2 regions of the Oceanobacillus alkalisoli genome follow, and region 2 is predicted to be linked to the other one. Evidence: predicted binding sites of a transcription regulator. Region 2 holds the regulator's gene; the other holds the start of a gene.
The links. The regulator CtsR, encoded in region 2, represses protease genes until heat stress. The targets are predictions, from matches to a motif close to ATGGTCAATAAAGGTCAAACA.

Region 1 (7,916 bases), on a different contig from region 2:
CAACTTTGCTGAACTGAAGAAATTTAGCGTTGGACATGCCGTTGATGACTGGGAATTTCTTGATGAGACAAAAGCAAACGCTAGTGAAGAACTTGAGATGGTAGATACGACAAAAGAGACAATCGCATTTTTACCATATACATCAGGAACGACAGGGAATCCAAAAGGTGTTGTGCATACCCATGCTTGGGGATTCGCTCATTTGAAGACCGCGCCGGAAAATTGGCTTGGTGTGGAAGAGGATGATTTAGTTTGGGCTACAGCAGCTCCTGGCTGGCAAAAATGGGTTTGGAGCCCACTTCTATCTGTACTTGGTTCTGGAGCGACAGGGTTTATTTATAGCGGGAAATTCGATCCGTCCAAATATCTCCAACTCCTTCAAGATAATGAAATTAATGTGCTTTGTTGCACGCCGACAGAGTATCGCATCATGGCAAAAGTCGAACATCTTGAGGATTATAAGTTGCCGCATTTACGCAGTGCGGTATCTGCAGGAGAGCCGCTTAACGTCGAAGTCATCGATATATTCCTGAAATACTTTGATATTACCGTCCGGGATGGTTATGGTCAAACCGAGAACACGCTACTTCTAGGAATTACGAAAGATATGGAAGTAAAGCCAGGCTCCATGGGCAAACCGACGCCGGGTAATGATGTAGTAATTATTGATGAAGAAGGAAATATAGCAGGGGTAAATGAAATTGGGGATATTGCGATCCGTCTAGATAGTCCAGCGCTTTTCCGTGAGTACTATAAAGACATCGAACGAACGAAAGCATCTCGCCGGGGTGAATTTTATATTACAGGAGACCAGGCGAGAAAAGATGAAGATGGTTATTTCTGGTTTGAAGGCCGCAGAGACGATATAATTGTTAGCTCGGGTTATACGATAGGACCATTTGAAGTGGAAGATGCTCTTGTGAAGCATCCATATGTTCAAGAGTGTGCGGTCGTCGCAAGTCCAGACGCTGTCCGAGGGAATATCGTCAAAGCTTATGTCGTTCTTAAGCAGAATGTCGATAAGAACAATACAGACTTGATTAAGCATTTACAAGATCATGTAAAACAACAGACAGCACCATATAAGTATCCGCGGGCTATTGAATTTATCGATGAACTTCCGAAAACCACCTCTGGTAAAATAAGAAGAATCGAACTGCGTCAAAGAGAAATGGAGAACATGTAAAGTCTTCCATCATTTTTCAAGCATTTGTTTTCCACTGACGCTTTCCGGGTATACTGTTATTGAATACCTTAAAAGCGAGGGATAATATATAGATACAAAAATGCGTCTATTCGATCTTCTGGATGATTTGTCAGAACAGGAGATTACTCGGATTGTAAACTTTGCAGAAGAAATAAAAGAATCAAATGAAAAAGATTTAGTCGAACATGCTCCCGTTGAATTTTGGGATAACGATGATAAAATATGGAATGAAATTAGCAGATGAGAGAACTAGTCTCTATCTGCTTTTTCGTTCCTGCAAAAAAAATAAAAAAAGTTGGGCAAAACACTTGAAAGTCAAAAAAGGTCAGAGTATAATGGGTTTAAGGTCAAAGATAGTCAAAGTCAAATTTGATCAATTTAATAATAAATAAATTTAGGAGGAATGTAAGATGAAATGTCAACATTGCGGTGTTAATGAGGCAAATGTAAATGCGTCTGTGCATATGAACGGACAGCGAATGGAAATGCATCTATGTAACTCCTGTTTACGTGAAATACAAGGAAATATGATGAATCAGGCAAATAATTTCTTCTCCAATTTCAATCAAGGAGAAAATCCATTTCAAAACCAATTCTCTCAAGCGGGAAATGGACAAACAGGAGCACGTACACAACAACGCACAAAGAAACGTGAAGGTCTACTTGATCAATTAGGGAAAAATCTAACTGATTCTGCACGAGCAGGAGAAATCGATCCGATTATCGGGCGCGATCAGGAAATTAAACGTGTCATTGAAACATTAAATAGAAGAAGTAAAAACAATCCGGTTCTTATCGGAGAACCAGGTGTAGGTAAAACGGCAATCGCGGAAGGTTTGGCACTGCGAATTGTAGAAGGAACCGTTCCAAGTAAGTTGCTTTCTAAAGAAGTATACTTGCTCGATGTTGCCTCTTTAGTTGCGAATACAGGTATTCGCGGCCAATTCGAAGAACGGATGAAAAAGCTTATTACAGAGCTTCAAGAAAGAAAAGATGTCATCCTCTTTATTGATGAGATCCATTTAATCGTCGGAGCAGGTACAGCTGAAGGTTCTCAAATGGATGCAGGTAATATTTTAAAACCAGCTCTTGCACGTGGTGAAATGCAGTTAATCGGTGCAACGACGCTGAAAGAATACCGTCAGATTGAAAAGGATCCGGCACTTGAACGACGCTTGCAGCCAGTTATTGTAAAAGAACCGACACTCGAACAAACAGTACAAATTTTACATGGAATTAAAGATCGCTACGAAGCATTCCATGAAGTGAAGTATTCAGATGATGTTATTGAAGCTTTTGCGACATTATCTGACCGTTACATCCAAGATCGTTTCTTGCCAGACAAGGCGATTGACTTAATGGATGAAGTCGGTTCACGCTTGAACTTGAATAACTCCCAGCAAGATGCAAACTCCTTGCAACAACGTTTGGATGAAATTGTGAAGGAAAAACAAGAAGCAGCGGAACGTGAGGACTATGAACTGGCAGCAAATCTCCGTTATCAGGAAATTCAATTACAGAAACAATTAGAGAAAGCAGATGACAGTGAGAAAGTTACCGATGTATCTGTCTCTGATATCGAATTGATTGTAGAAGAGAAAACTGGCATTCCTGTAACGAAAATGCAAGCAGAAGAACAAAAACAGATGAAGAACTTGGCAACTCATTTACGCGGTAAAGTAATCGGACAAGACGAGGCGGTAGACAAGGTCGCTAAAGCGATTCGTCGTAGCCGTGCAGGTCTGAAATCGAAAGAACGTCCAATCGGTTCCTTCCTATTCGTAGGTCCGACTGGTGTTGGTAAAACAGAGCTGACAAAAGTTCTTGCAGAAGAATTATTCGGAAAACGTGATGCGCTCATTCGTCTAGATATGAGTGAGTACATGGAAAAACATTCTGTGTCTAAAATCATTGGTTCACCACCAGGATATGTTGGCCATGAAGAGGCAGGACAGTTAACCGAGAAAGTCCGCCGTAATCCGTATTCCATCATCTTGCTTGATGAAATTGAAAAAGCACATCCAGACGTGCAAAATATGTTCCTGCAAATTATGGAAGATGGTCATCTGACAGACTCCCAGGGCAGAATGGTGAGCTTTAAAGAATCCGTCATTATTATGACAAGTAACGCTGGAACTGGTGCGAAGAATGTCAATGTTGGTTTCAATAACACACATGACGCTGTTTCAACGTTAGAGAATTTAAGTGATTTCTTCAAACCAGAATTCTTGAACCGATTTGACGCAATTGTAGAGTTCAACGAATTAGCGCAAGAAAACTTACTAGCTATTCTTGATTTGATGCTGCATGAGCTTGAGGAAACGATTGAGGAAAATGATATCGAAATTACGATTACAGATGCAGCGAAAGAAAAATTGGTTGAACTTGGATATGACCCGCGTTTCGGTGCAAGACCATTACGTCGTGTCATCCAGGATAAAATAGAAGACCAGCTTACCGATTTAATTCTTGAATCGGAATCCGTGGATAAAGTTCATATTGATGTAGTAGAAGATGAAATAGCGGTTAAACAAGTATAGATTTTAAATGAGTAATCCCGTTGCCTCGTGCAGCGGGATTTTTTCATGCTCATAAGCAGCTTGTTTCGGTGCAAAATAAGAGGAAGAAAGGGTGACTCCGATGAAAAAAGTAATCCATTTATTCTTCCTTTTATTATTTATAATCCCTCAAATTACATATGCCACACCACAGAACAGCTTGCGTGTTCATTTCATTGATGTAGGGCAAGGGGACAGCATACTGATTGAAACCCCGGACAATCAGGCGATCTTAATTGATGGCGGTGTACCGAAAGCTGGAAGTAAAATTGTCCGTTATTTAAAGGAGCAGCAGATTGAAGAAATTGATTTAATGGTTGCCACTCACCCGGATTACGATCACATCGGCGGATTAATTGCTGTGTTAGAGCATTTACCTGTACGGAAAGTACTTGAAAATGGGGAAGTTCATTTGACCAAGACATTTGCCAAATATCGGTTCTATCTTTTCAAAGAAAAAATTCCAGTGCAAATAGCCCAAGCAAATGACAGCATCACGCTTGCGGAGGAGGTGGAGCTGAAAGTTCTGCATGCAGCAGAGGAAGATGCGGAAAATAGGAATCAATCCGCCATAGCACTTAAATTAACCTATGAGAAAATTGATTTCCTCTTTATGAGTGATGTGGAAGCGGAGCAGGAAGAAGCGATTGCGGAAAAATATGATGTCGACGCGGAAGTTCTGAAAATCGCCCATCATGGTTCAAATTCCAGCAGTACGTTAAAGTTTCTCAGGGAAGTAAGACCTGAAGTATCGATTATTACGTATAGTGCATCGAATGATTATGGACATCCTGTAGGTAGAGTAATTAATAACTTGCAAAAGGTCGATAGCCAAATCTTCTCAACAGCAGGTTATGGTAATGTTGTTGTCGAAACAAATGGAGAGCAGTATATTGTCCTGCCTGAAATGCAGCCGATGGAACGGTTAATGAAAAGAATTAAAAATAAGGAATAAAAAACCAGCAAGTTAAGCTGGTTTAATCATGAATGAAGCGGTTATTAGGAAAGTAAAGTCTTGTTGTTTTCCTGTTTGGGTGAGTGATAAAGGTGCAACCTATGATGCATGCTCTTTCGTCTGGAAAATATAAATACTCCAAACAAGAAGCAGAGCACTAATGATAATAGTTGTTACTGCTGACCCGATTAATGCTCCTTGAATCTCGCCGGTTTGTAAATAGTTGAGTGCGTGGTTTGAGAGATTACTTGGACTGTAATTTAACTTTTGTCCGAACAAGCTTGTAATGACGCTCAGCACAGTGATTGTCGCAATAGTTCCAAAGGCGACGAGTCCGGGAGAATTGAACACGGTATTATAAAATATCGACAATGTAGCGACGAGAATAAACCAGAGCCCGTAAAAGAATAAAAGGAATATAAAATTTCCTGCAGGAATAAACGCATAGAGCAGCCCAATATAATACCAGGCGAACAGCATACTTATCACATATGACACAAGCACAAGCGCCAGTAATCCCGTCCATTTACTCATAATATAAGTCGTGTAGGATATCGGTTTTACGAGGATGAGTTCAGCAACACCTGATTTTCTTTCTCCAGCAATCGTACCCATCGAAATAAGAACGAAAATCAACACACCGAGACTGCTGAGTTGTCCCATACTCATCGCAATTGCGTCACTCGCGGTTACTTCAGGCATCTCGAACACTGCACCATCCGGGAGTCCCCCGACGGACTCCAGAATTTGCGGCAAATAATAATTAGATACGGGATCCATGACGGCAAGGAGAATAAGTACGAGCGGTACCCAAATCCATTTCTTGTCACGGAAGCTCGCAATCAGTTCTTTTTTCACAAGTGTTTGCCACTGTCTCATTGCTTCACCGCCTTCATAAATAGGTCTTCAAGAGAGGCCCGATTTAAATTAAAACCGATAATCGGCCAGTTTTCCTCTGTTGCAGTTTGGAAAATACTTTTTCGCGCCTCGGCAATATCAGCTGCCGGAATTTTTATAATTTGCCTTTCAAGTTTGCAGTCCATTATTCCGGGCAGACTTTTTAACTTCTTGAGGTATTGCTCGGGATTTTCCTGAAATTCAAGTTCAATGACAGAGGTCTGATATTTTTGCCGCAATGCTTCCATCGGGCCTGCTTCCATGATTTCTCCTTGATGAAGCAAGAGTAGCTCATCACAAACTTCTTCGGCATCATTTAAAATATGAGTCGAGAAAAGAATCGTCATTTCCTTCTTCAATCTTTCAAGTAAGGTTAATACGTCGCGCCGACCAATTGGGTCAAGGGATGAAACTGGTTCATCAAGCAGCAGGAGCTCGGGAGAGTGGATAATCGCTTGGGCAATTCCAAGACGCTGCTTCATCCCTCCGGAAAAATCGCTAATCCGTTTGTCGAGTGCATCGGTAATGCCAACTTGTTCTGCTAAATCTTCCGCACGTCTCGCTGCTTCTTCTTTTGGGAGGCTTGCAATTTCTCCACTGAAAAGCAGAAATTCACGTGCTGTCATCCAACTAGGAAAAACAGGGTATTGTGGCAGGTAGCCAATAAATTCACGAATATCCGCATTTGCTTCTTTACCGGAAAAAGTAACATCGCCATCCGTCTGTTTCAGCAGTCCAGCAAGAATCCGCAAGATCGTCGTTTTCCCGGCGCCATTTGGACCAATGAGTGCAATGCATTTCCCTTCAGAGAGGGAGAAATCCACACCCCGTACAGCAGTCATATCTTTGTACGCTTTAAGTAAGCCTGTTACGGTAAGGATGCTCATCATCATCTTCTCCTTCCAAAGATAAAGTATAGAATCGGACCAACCATAGTGAGAACTAAGATGATAACTAGCCATACCCAACGGTTGCCTCGGACGTTTTCTTCTTGTTTGATCCAGTCAAAAACCGCTACGATAATTAAGATTCCTTGGATGAAAAATAGTGGTAAAATCAATCCTAAATTAAGAGAATCCATTGCAAGTTGATTCATAATTACTCCTCCAATTTAACTGAATAATAGTGGAATAAGCATCGCGAACCCGATAATCAAAAGAAGTGTCATCCATGCTAAAGGTCGAGCAAGATTAATCGTCCATCCGACACCGAACCTTTTTTCAAGAAAGAGTGCAGGATCATTCCTGTTAAAATAAATGACACCAAGCTTCCAATATTTATCGTCATCGCGATTAATTGTTTTCCCGTCCTTGCTCATTGTGCCATGCTTGATTCTGCTCCCGCCTTGACCCGTGGTGAAGGAAAGGTAAATAGATCCACCAATGAACAAGACTGTAAAGCCGAGCGTTATAATCATGAATACAGCAGGGCTGAAGTTGAAAAATAGACTGGCTTGTGCAAATGCAAATAGCGAGGTTAGAGATATACCGCCGATAATGGTGAAAAGCGACCATCTTCTCCGGAACATTGCATTTTGTTTCAATGATTTTTCAGGATCTTCACTATCTATCTGTTGTTTTGCCCGAGAGATGATTGTATTGACAAATAAAAAGATTAACGTCATATAAAGCATTAGAACCGGAAAGAGCAGTGCCGAACGATAAGATTTGTCCGCCCAGGAAGTTACCTCGCCAGAGAAATCATATTGCATTGGAATTCGTTCAGGAAGCAAATGGTAATTTTTAAAGGTAAAAAATATAACGATAAACGTAATGAAGAAAGAGATTAGAAACCAGAGATTTGAATATCTTAATTTATCCTGGTGGAAATTTGTACTAATAAAAAGTCGCTCGCTTTTTCCTTCATTCCAATTTCTTTTTTCTTTTAGTTTTTTCATCTGAAAGTGGAATTTCAAATAAATGAGAAAGCTGGCTGTTAAATATAGAAGGGTGATGATGGTTAACTGGATTCCCAATTCCTGTTCAGATGTGTCCCGGCTTAAAATGAATAAAACGATTAACAGAAGCAGGGCAAATATACTTGTGTAGCCTGCATATTGCTTTCTCATTTTCTTTAGTTCGTCGCTAGGATAAATCTTCTGCGGGATTGTAACTCCAAAGCTTTCCGTCCTCCGTGTCCAGTAGGGGATGAACGTAATGGTCAATACGACTGGAATAAAGATTGTTAAAACGATGATCGGGAACAGGAACTCATTCATTATCTCCACCTTCCTTCGTTAGAATTTGTTCATATACTTCCTGAGATAAGCGAGTGAACTCCTCTGCACTTAAATCGTGAA
Region 2 (7,916 bases):
TCAGTAGTTTCTTTCAGTTTATCCTTTTTCCCTGTCCGCAGTAAACTCGAAAATTCCTCCCGGCGCCTGAAGCCAACACGGAAACCTAAATAGCCAAGAATTATCGTAATAAAAATCGGCAGTACTTGTGAGAATACTTGGATATTGATATCCTGAAGTGGCATCGTAACGAGATAGGCTATGACAAGTCCGACAATCATTCCTAAGCTACCAAATAATAAGTCCATTGCCGGCAGTTTAATAAGGGTATCTTCTATCCATTTGAAAAAGTTTACGACGTGATCCACAAAAAATGAAGAGAGTAAAAATAAAATAATTGCACCTAATGTCATGCCAAGATATGGGTTTGTCAGCCAGTTCATATCTATATTTAATAAATTAATAATCATGGGGATATACAGGTAACCAATCGTTCCACCAAGGACAATAAAAAAGATATGAACAACTTTTTTTAACATTTTCTCACCTCCTTATGCTTATTATTACCTTTATTTTTCTTTTATAACCCTACGGATAGGAGAGATAAGCTCATTTTTTCACTAAAAGCGTTAAATTCATCTTGCAAGTCCTATTTCTAATGCTTCTTGAATGGTGGAAACACCAACTACTTGAATATCTTTCGGAATCGTCCAACCATCCAAATTATGTTGCGGGCAAATTACCCGCTCGAAACCAAGCTTAGCTGCTTCCTGTACACGTTGTTCAATCCGGGAGACCCTTCTGATTTCTCCAGTCAGTCCAACCTCACCGATGAAAATATCCTTTGGTTCTGTCGGCTGGTCCCGGAAGCTGGATGCAATGCTAATGGCAATTGCCAGATCAATTGCGGGCTCATCCAACTTCACTCCGCCAGCCACTTTCAAATAAGCATCCTGATTCTGCAACATGAAACCAACCCGCTTCTCCAAAACAGCCATGAGCAGCGGAACACGATTCGAATCAATGCCAGTAGCCATTCTACGCGGGTTTCCAAAGCTTGACGGAGCAATGAGTGCTTGAATTTCTACTAGAATCGGCCGCGTTCCTTCCATTGATGCAACTACTGTAGAGCCTGCTGTGCCAGTTTTTCGCTCTTCCAGAAATATTTCCGAAGCGTTCACGACTTCACGTAAACCTTCTTCACGCATCTCAAAAATTCCCATTTCATGTGTACTGCCAAAACGGTTTTTCACACTGCGTAAAATCCGATATGTATGATGTCGTTCCCCTTCAAAATACAACACTGTATCTACCATATGTTCCAAAAGTCTTGGCCCAGCGATTGCCCCTTCCTTCGTTACATGTCCAACGATAAAAACAGAAATATGATTTGTCTTCGCAATCCGCATGAGTTCCCCAGTGCTTTCCCGTACTTGGGAAACGCTTCCCGGTGCACTCGTTACTTCTTCCCGGTAGATCGTTTGAATCGAATCCACAATAACAAGTTCTGGCTTCAACTTTTCAATCTGTTGACCTATATCATATAAATTGGTCTCACTTAATACGTATAATTCTGCTTCTTGCACTCCTAGACGGTCTGCCCGAAGTTTCGTTTGCCTCGTTGATTCTTCCCCGGAGATATAAAGGACACGCATTTTTTTCTTAGCGATCTGGGCTGATATTTGCAATAACAACGTCGATTTCCCTATCCCTGGGTCCCCACCGATTAACACGAGGGAGCCCGGAACAATTCCACCGCCGAGCACACGGTTGAATTCTCGCATTTCAGTTGTAATTCGTGGTTCTTTTTGTGATTCAAGTTGGGTAATCGGTTCTGGTTTACTAACCGTCCGCTTACCGCTTGTAACATGCCTGCCGCCGCTGCCTCCAGCCTGTACTTCTTCGACCATTGTGTTCCAGTTTCCGCAGCCGGGGCATTTCCCCATCCATTTCGGAGATTCATAACCACAGTCTTGGCAGACAAATGTATTCTTGCGTTTAGCCAAACTCATTCGATCCCTTCTTCTATTGTATACGATTATTACTTTTCATAGGTTACATAGTAGTTTCAATTTCTCAACTTTTTCCTAAATTATGCCACACACTGGGATAGAAAGCATATTTTCCAAGCTTTTACTTTTAAGCTTAAGTGCAGTAAAAGCTAGAAGAGGTGACTCTTCTAGCTTTTATCTGACTGGTGCTACTGCTTTATTTTAAAATGATGAATTCACCTTTGTTGTTTAGGCCGATTTTCACGGACTTGCCTTTTTCGACCGTTCCTTTCAGTAATTCCTCAGATAACATGTTTTCGATATTTTGCTGAATGGAGCGTCTTAGAGGTCTTGCTCCATATTCCGGGTCGAATCCTTCGTTAGCAATTTTCTCGATTGCTTTATCTGTCAGTGATAGTTCGATTTCTTGTTCTTCCAATCTTTCTTTCAGTTCTTCTAACATAAGCACAACAATGTCTTTCATATGCTTCTTCTCTAAAGAATGGAAAACAATCGTTTCATCAATCCGGTTTAAGAACTCTGGACGGAAGGCTTTCTTAAGTGCGTCCATTACTTTTGATTTCATATCGGCGTGTTGCTGGCTTTCGTCTGCAACATTGAAACCGACAAATTTATTACGACGCAACTCACTTGCACCAACGTTTGAAGTCATAATGATGACTGTATTACGGAAATCAACGGTTCTACCTTTGGAGTCTGTTAAACGCCCATCTTCCAGCACTTGAAGCAGGATGTTAAAGACTTCCGGGTGGGCTTTTTCCACTTCATCCAAAAGAACAACAGAATATGGTTTTCTGCGGACTTTTTCCGTTAATTGGCCGCCTTCTTCATAGCCGACGTACCCTGGAGGGGATCCGACTAATCGTGCTGTAGAATGTCTTTCCATGTACTCCGACATATCAACGCGAATCATCGCGTCTTCATCTGCAAACATCACTTCAGCAAGGGCTCTTGCAAGCTCTGTTTTACCGACCCCTGTAGGGCCTAAGAAGATAAACGAACCAATTGGACGCTTCGGATCTTTCAGTCCTGAGCGGGCTCTACGAATGGCAGTCGATATAGCTTTCACTGCTTCTTCTTGGCCGATTACACGATTATGGAGAATTTCTTCCATATTAAGAAGACGCTGCGTTTCATCTTTCGTAAGCTTAGCTACCGGTACACCAGTCCAAATCGATACGACACTCGCAATATCTTCAATGGTTACTTCCGAGTCCATTTGACCTTGCTTCTCTTTCCATTCATTTTTCGTTTTCTCGAGTTCTTCACGATATCGCTGTTCTGTATCACGTAAAGATGCTGCTTTTTCAAATTCCTGACTTTGAACAGCCGCGTCCTTTTCTTTCCTGACGTCTGCTAATTTCTGTTCCAGTTCTTTTAAGTTCGGCGGAATCGTGTAGGAACGAAGACGAACTTTAGAACCAGCCTCATCAATTAAGTCGATTGCCTTATCCGGCAGGAATCGTTCTGTAATATAGCGATCCGATAGTGTCGCACTCGCTTCAATCGCTTCATCGGTAATGGTTACACGATGATGGGCCTCATAGCGGTCACGCAAACCTTTTAAAATAAGAATCGTTTCTTCAACAGATGGCTCATCCACTTGAATCGGCTGGAAACGACGTTCAAGTGCTGCATCTTTTTCAATATATTTCCGGTACTCATCCAGCGTCGTCGCTCCAATACACTGGATTTCTCCGCGGGAAAGGGATGGCTTTAAAATATTCGATGCGTCAATTGCACCTTCTGCGCCCCCTGCACCAATTAATGTATGCAATTCATCAATAAATAGAATAACATTCCCAGCTTGGCGAATTTCTTCCATGACCTTTTTTAAACGGTCCTCAAACTCTCCACGATATTTCGTCCCTGCAACGACCGTCCCCATATCAAGCGTCATCACGCGTTTATCACGGAGGGTTTCCGGTACTTCATTATCAATAATTTGCTGGGCAAGTCCTTCTGCCACTGCTGTTTTACCAACACCCGGTTCCCCAATTAATACAGGGTTATTTTTCGTCCGGCGACTTAATACTTGTATGACACGTTCAATTTCTTTGGAACGACCAATAACCGGGTCAATTTTACCTTCTCTTGCACTTACCGTTAAATCTCTTGCAAGGGAATCGAGCGTCGGGGTGCTCGCGTTTGATTGCTGGCCGCCACGCCCTCTTCTGCCTGCTTGAGACTCATTACTGCCTAATAGTTTTAAAACTTGCTGACGGGCTTTATTTAGGCTTATTCCAAGGTTATTAAGAACCCGGGCTGCAACGCCTTCTCCTTCCCGGATAAGGCCGAGTAAAATATGTTCCGTCCCTACATAGGAATGGCCAAGCTTGCGCGCTTCATCCTGTGATAGTTCCACAACTTTTTTTGCTCGTGGAGTGTAGTGAATCGATTGCATCGGCTGTTTACCTACTCCAATTAATTTCTCCACTTCTTCTTGAATTTTTTCAACTTGTACTCCTAATGATTGCAGAGCCTTCGCCGCAATCCCCTCGCCTTCGCGAACAAGCCCGAGCAAAATATGCTCTGTTCCAATGTTATTATGTCCGAGACGTACTGCCTCTTCTTGTGACAGTGCAAGCACCTTTTGCGCCCTTTCTGTAAATCTTCCAAACATCATCTGGCATCCCTCCTATTTCTCTAATTCAAGTCTTTCTCTGATGAGCGAAGCACGAAATACATCGCGCTCTCGCGGTGTTAAGCGTCTGTTAGCATAATATTGTAAGAATCCTGGTTGTGTTAGAGTCATTAATTCATTTAATATATTTTTAGATATATTTTCAATAATACCTAAGTCTATACCTAAACGCACGTTAGAAATGCATTTAGCGGCTTCCTTCGATTCAATGATTCGGGCATTCTTCATCGTTCCATAAGACCTGAAAATACGATCCTCCAGACTGATTCCTAGTTGCTCGGTAATATAGCTCCGGGCAAGCCGTTCTTGCTCAATCAGCTGCTTCACGACACTGGCTAAATCAAAGACTATATCTTTCTCTGATTTCCCGAGGGTGATCTGATTCGAAATCTGGAAAATATTACCTAGTGATTCACTGCCTTCCCCGTATATTCCACGCACGACCAACCCGAACTGATTAATCGCAGGGATCATCCGGCTCATCTGCTTCGTGATCACCAGAGCCGGCAAGTGCATCATCACGGACGCGCGCATTCCTGTTCCCACATTCGTTGGACAGCTCGTGAGATATCCAAACTTCTCATCGAACGCATAGTCAACTTTCCCCTCTATCCAATCATCCAGCTGTGAAGCTTGTTTCAGACCATCGGCAAGTTGATATCCAGGGAAATAAAGTTGGATCCTCAAATGATCTTCTTCATTGATCATAATGGAGACCTGCTCATTTTTAGAAATAAGTGCTGCTGACTGTGGATATCTGGTTAGGCTAGGACTGACGAGATGCTTCTCAATTAAAATCTGATTCTCTATTTCTGATAAATTCTTTGTCGAGATAAAGTGGAAATCCGTATAATCCTGAAAGGACGTTTTATTATACGTATCTTTCATGAAATCATGAACCTTTTTTAATTCATCTTCTTTCCCTAGAATAGGATACATAACATTAGCGAAGTTCCGAGCTAAACGAATCCGGCTGCTTAAAACAATATCGCTATCGGTACCCTCTTTTCGCATCCAAGGACTTATCGCTTCGTTTAGAAAATGCTCTAATGTCATCCTTCGCTTTCCCCCCTCTTAGCTGATCCCTGTGTTTCCAATGCTTTTATTTTATCTCGGAGAATCGCGGCTTCTTCAAAAGCTTCTTCCTCTATTAACTTCTTCATTTGGATACGATATTCCTCTAATTGACGTTTTTTTTGTATATTTCCACCTGTGCGTTTTGGTATTTTACCAGCATGGGCTGTATTCCCTGCATGAACCCGTCGTAGTATAGGACTTAAACGTTCTGAAAAAGTTTCATAACAAGTGGCGCAGCCAAATTTTCCGATTTCCTTAAAGGCCGAAAAAGTCAATTTACAATTCGGGCATTGAAGCTCTTTAATTTGTTTTTTGTCGGACACTTGAGTTCCGAATGGATACGTATCAAAGTTAAATATTCCTGTAAGTAAATCGTGGAGAGAAGATCCCTGATCTTGAGATTGCATATAGCCTTTTTCTTGGGCACAAACTTCACACACGCGAACTTCTTTTTTCTCCCCATTTATTACATGTTTAAAATAAACTGTAGCTGGCCGTTTTTGACACTCTTGACATTCCACACGCATCTTCCTCCTCCTGCCCATAATAGGGTTAATTATAGTATTTCAAAGTATGAAGCATCGCAGTTAAAATACGTGCCCGAATCTCGTCTCGTTCTGGCAGCTGAAATGGTAATGTCGTTCGTTCAATCGCACTATAAATCAGTTTTTCTTCCCGATTCGTAATGATTTCTTCATCCCGTAAACGTTCCAGCACATGAACTGCTGCCTGCTGCGAAATACTTGGATTAATCATTTTAATAATACCATCAATCAACTCTGCCTTATCTTCGTGCTTTACACGAATGATCCGGATATATCCCCCACCACCACGCTTACTTTCCACTATATACCCTTTTTCTGTCGTAAATCTCGTGTTAATCACATAATTAATCTGTGAAGGTACACATTCAAACTGGTCTGCAATTTCACTCCGCTTAATTTCAATTGCATTTTTACCTGTGGAATGAAGTACTTTCTTTAGATACGCTTCAATAATATCTGAAATATTGCTCATTGTTAAGAATTCCCCCTCTCCTTACATATCACTCATTTCTTGCTATGCCGGAACAAAAGGAAATGACATTGACTTTGACTATCTTTGACTATAAATTAATTATACGCCAAAATAGAACTGTTGAAAAGTAATATCCAATATTCTATTCTAGACATTTTTCAAGGAAATAAACGGAAAGAGAGAGATTTAAAATAATAAGCATAAGTTAAAGGTGGAATAACTCCTCCTTTAACCTTGCCCCTTGCACTGTATGTCTCACTTTTCCAGTTGATTGATATTATTAACACCATCTAATTTAGACATTTCTTCAAATAATACAAGCAACTGATTTCCTCCCATACCTTTCATCTTGAAATAAATCTTTCTGAGATCTCTTTCCATTTTTTCCACTTCCACTGCAATAATATTCACATCATACATTTCTGCTATTTCAACAAGCTTGTGTACTTTTATTTTTTGCTCGACAACCATTTCAATCCTTGTGTATTTTCGTTGCGAAGGGAGCAGTTTTTCAAGATTATTCAATACAACTAAACTAATTAAAATGATTAATGTTGCAACAATAGCAGGACCATACATTCCTGCACCTACCACAAGCCCGACACCAGCTACCGCCCATATAGAAGCAGCTGTTGTAAGTCCGCGAATCGTTCCCCCGTAGACAATAATTGTTCCAGCGCCAAGAAATCCAATTCCGCTTATTACATAAGAAGGAATGCGGGCCGGGTCAAACCGTACATTATCATAATGCTCGAGAAACTCAAGAAAACCAAATATCGATAAAAGCATCATCAGACTAGCACCGACACCTACTAATATATGTGTCCGAAAACCTGCGGAGTGATTATTCCACTCTCGTTCAAATCCGATTATTCCAGATAATAATAAGGCAACTAACAGCCTCGTTACAATTACATAGAAATGATCCCCCATAATTTCCTCTATAAGTACTTCCATTTTCTTTTCCTCTTTTCTATATATTATCCTTTATATGGAACCCTGTTCCCTAATAAACAATATACGTAAACGTTACTAAAAAATAAACAAAACAAAAAGACAGACTATCATTTTATGATAATCTGTCTTTTAATATGCCTGGCAACGTCCTACTCTCGCAGAGACAAGGTCTCAACTACCATCGGCGCTGGAAAGCTTAACTGCTGTGTTCGGTATGGGAACAGGTGTGACCTTTCCGCCTTCATTACCAGACATGAAAGTATGTAATTTTTAAAGACAAGTTATATTAT

Region 1: L3V42_RS15550 (ATP-dependent Clp protease ATP-binding subunit) is a predicted target of CtsR. The motif match lies at 1,519-1,539, and genes of this name have one in related genera.

What each region holds. Positions count from the first base shown of each region.
Region 1 covers NZ_JAKNRA010000015.1:54,188-62,103, forward strand. The annotation lists gene mbcS (acyl-CoA synthetase MbcS) at 1-1,186, shown strand, start outside; gene L3V42_RS15545 (hypothetical protein) at 1,287-1,451, shown strand; gene L3V42_RS15550 (ATP-dependent Clp protease ATP-binding subunit) at 1,618-3,747, shown strand; gene L3V42_RS15555 (ComEC/Rec2 family competence protein) at 3,848-4,720, shown strand; gene L3V42_RS15560 (ABC transporter permease) at 4,820-5,599, opposite strand; gene L3V42_RS15565 (ABC transporter ATP-binding protein) at 5,596-6,510, opposite strand; gene L3V42_RS15570 (PLD nuclease N-terminal domain-containing protein) at 6,507-6,713, opposite strand; gene L3V42_RS15575 (DUF1648 domain-containing protein) at 6,729-7,835, opposite strand; gene L3V42_RS15580 (GntR family transcriptional regulator) at 7,828-7,916, opposite strand, start outside.
Region 2 covers NZ_JAKNRA010000011.1:105,632-113,547, forward strand. The annotation lists gene L3V42_RS13805 (PIN/TRAM domain-containing protein) at 1-458, opposite strand, end outside; gene radA (DNA repair protein RadA) at 555-1,925, opposite strand; gene clpC (ATP-dependent protease ATP-binding subunit ClpC) at 2,128-4,557, opposite strand; gene mcsB (protein-arginine kinase McsB) at 4,570-5,631, opposite strand; gene mcsA (protein-arginine kinase activator protein McsA) at 5,628-6,179, opposite strand; gene L3V42_RS13830 (CtsR family transcriptional regulator) at 6,205-6,669, opposite strand; gene L3V42_RS13835 (MgtC/SapB family protein) at 6,925-7,626, opposite strand; rRNA gene rrf (5S ribosomal RNA) at 7,763-7,878, opposite strand.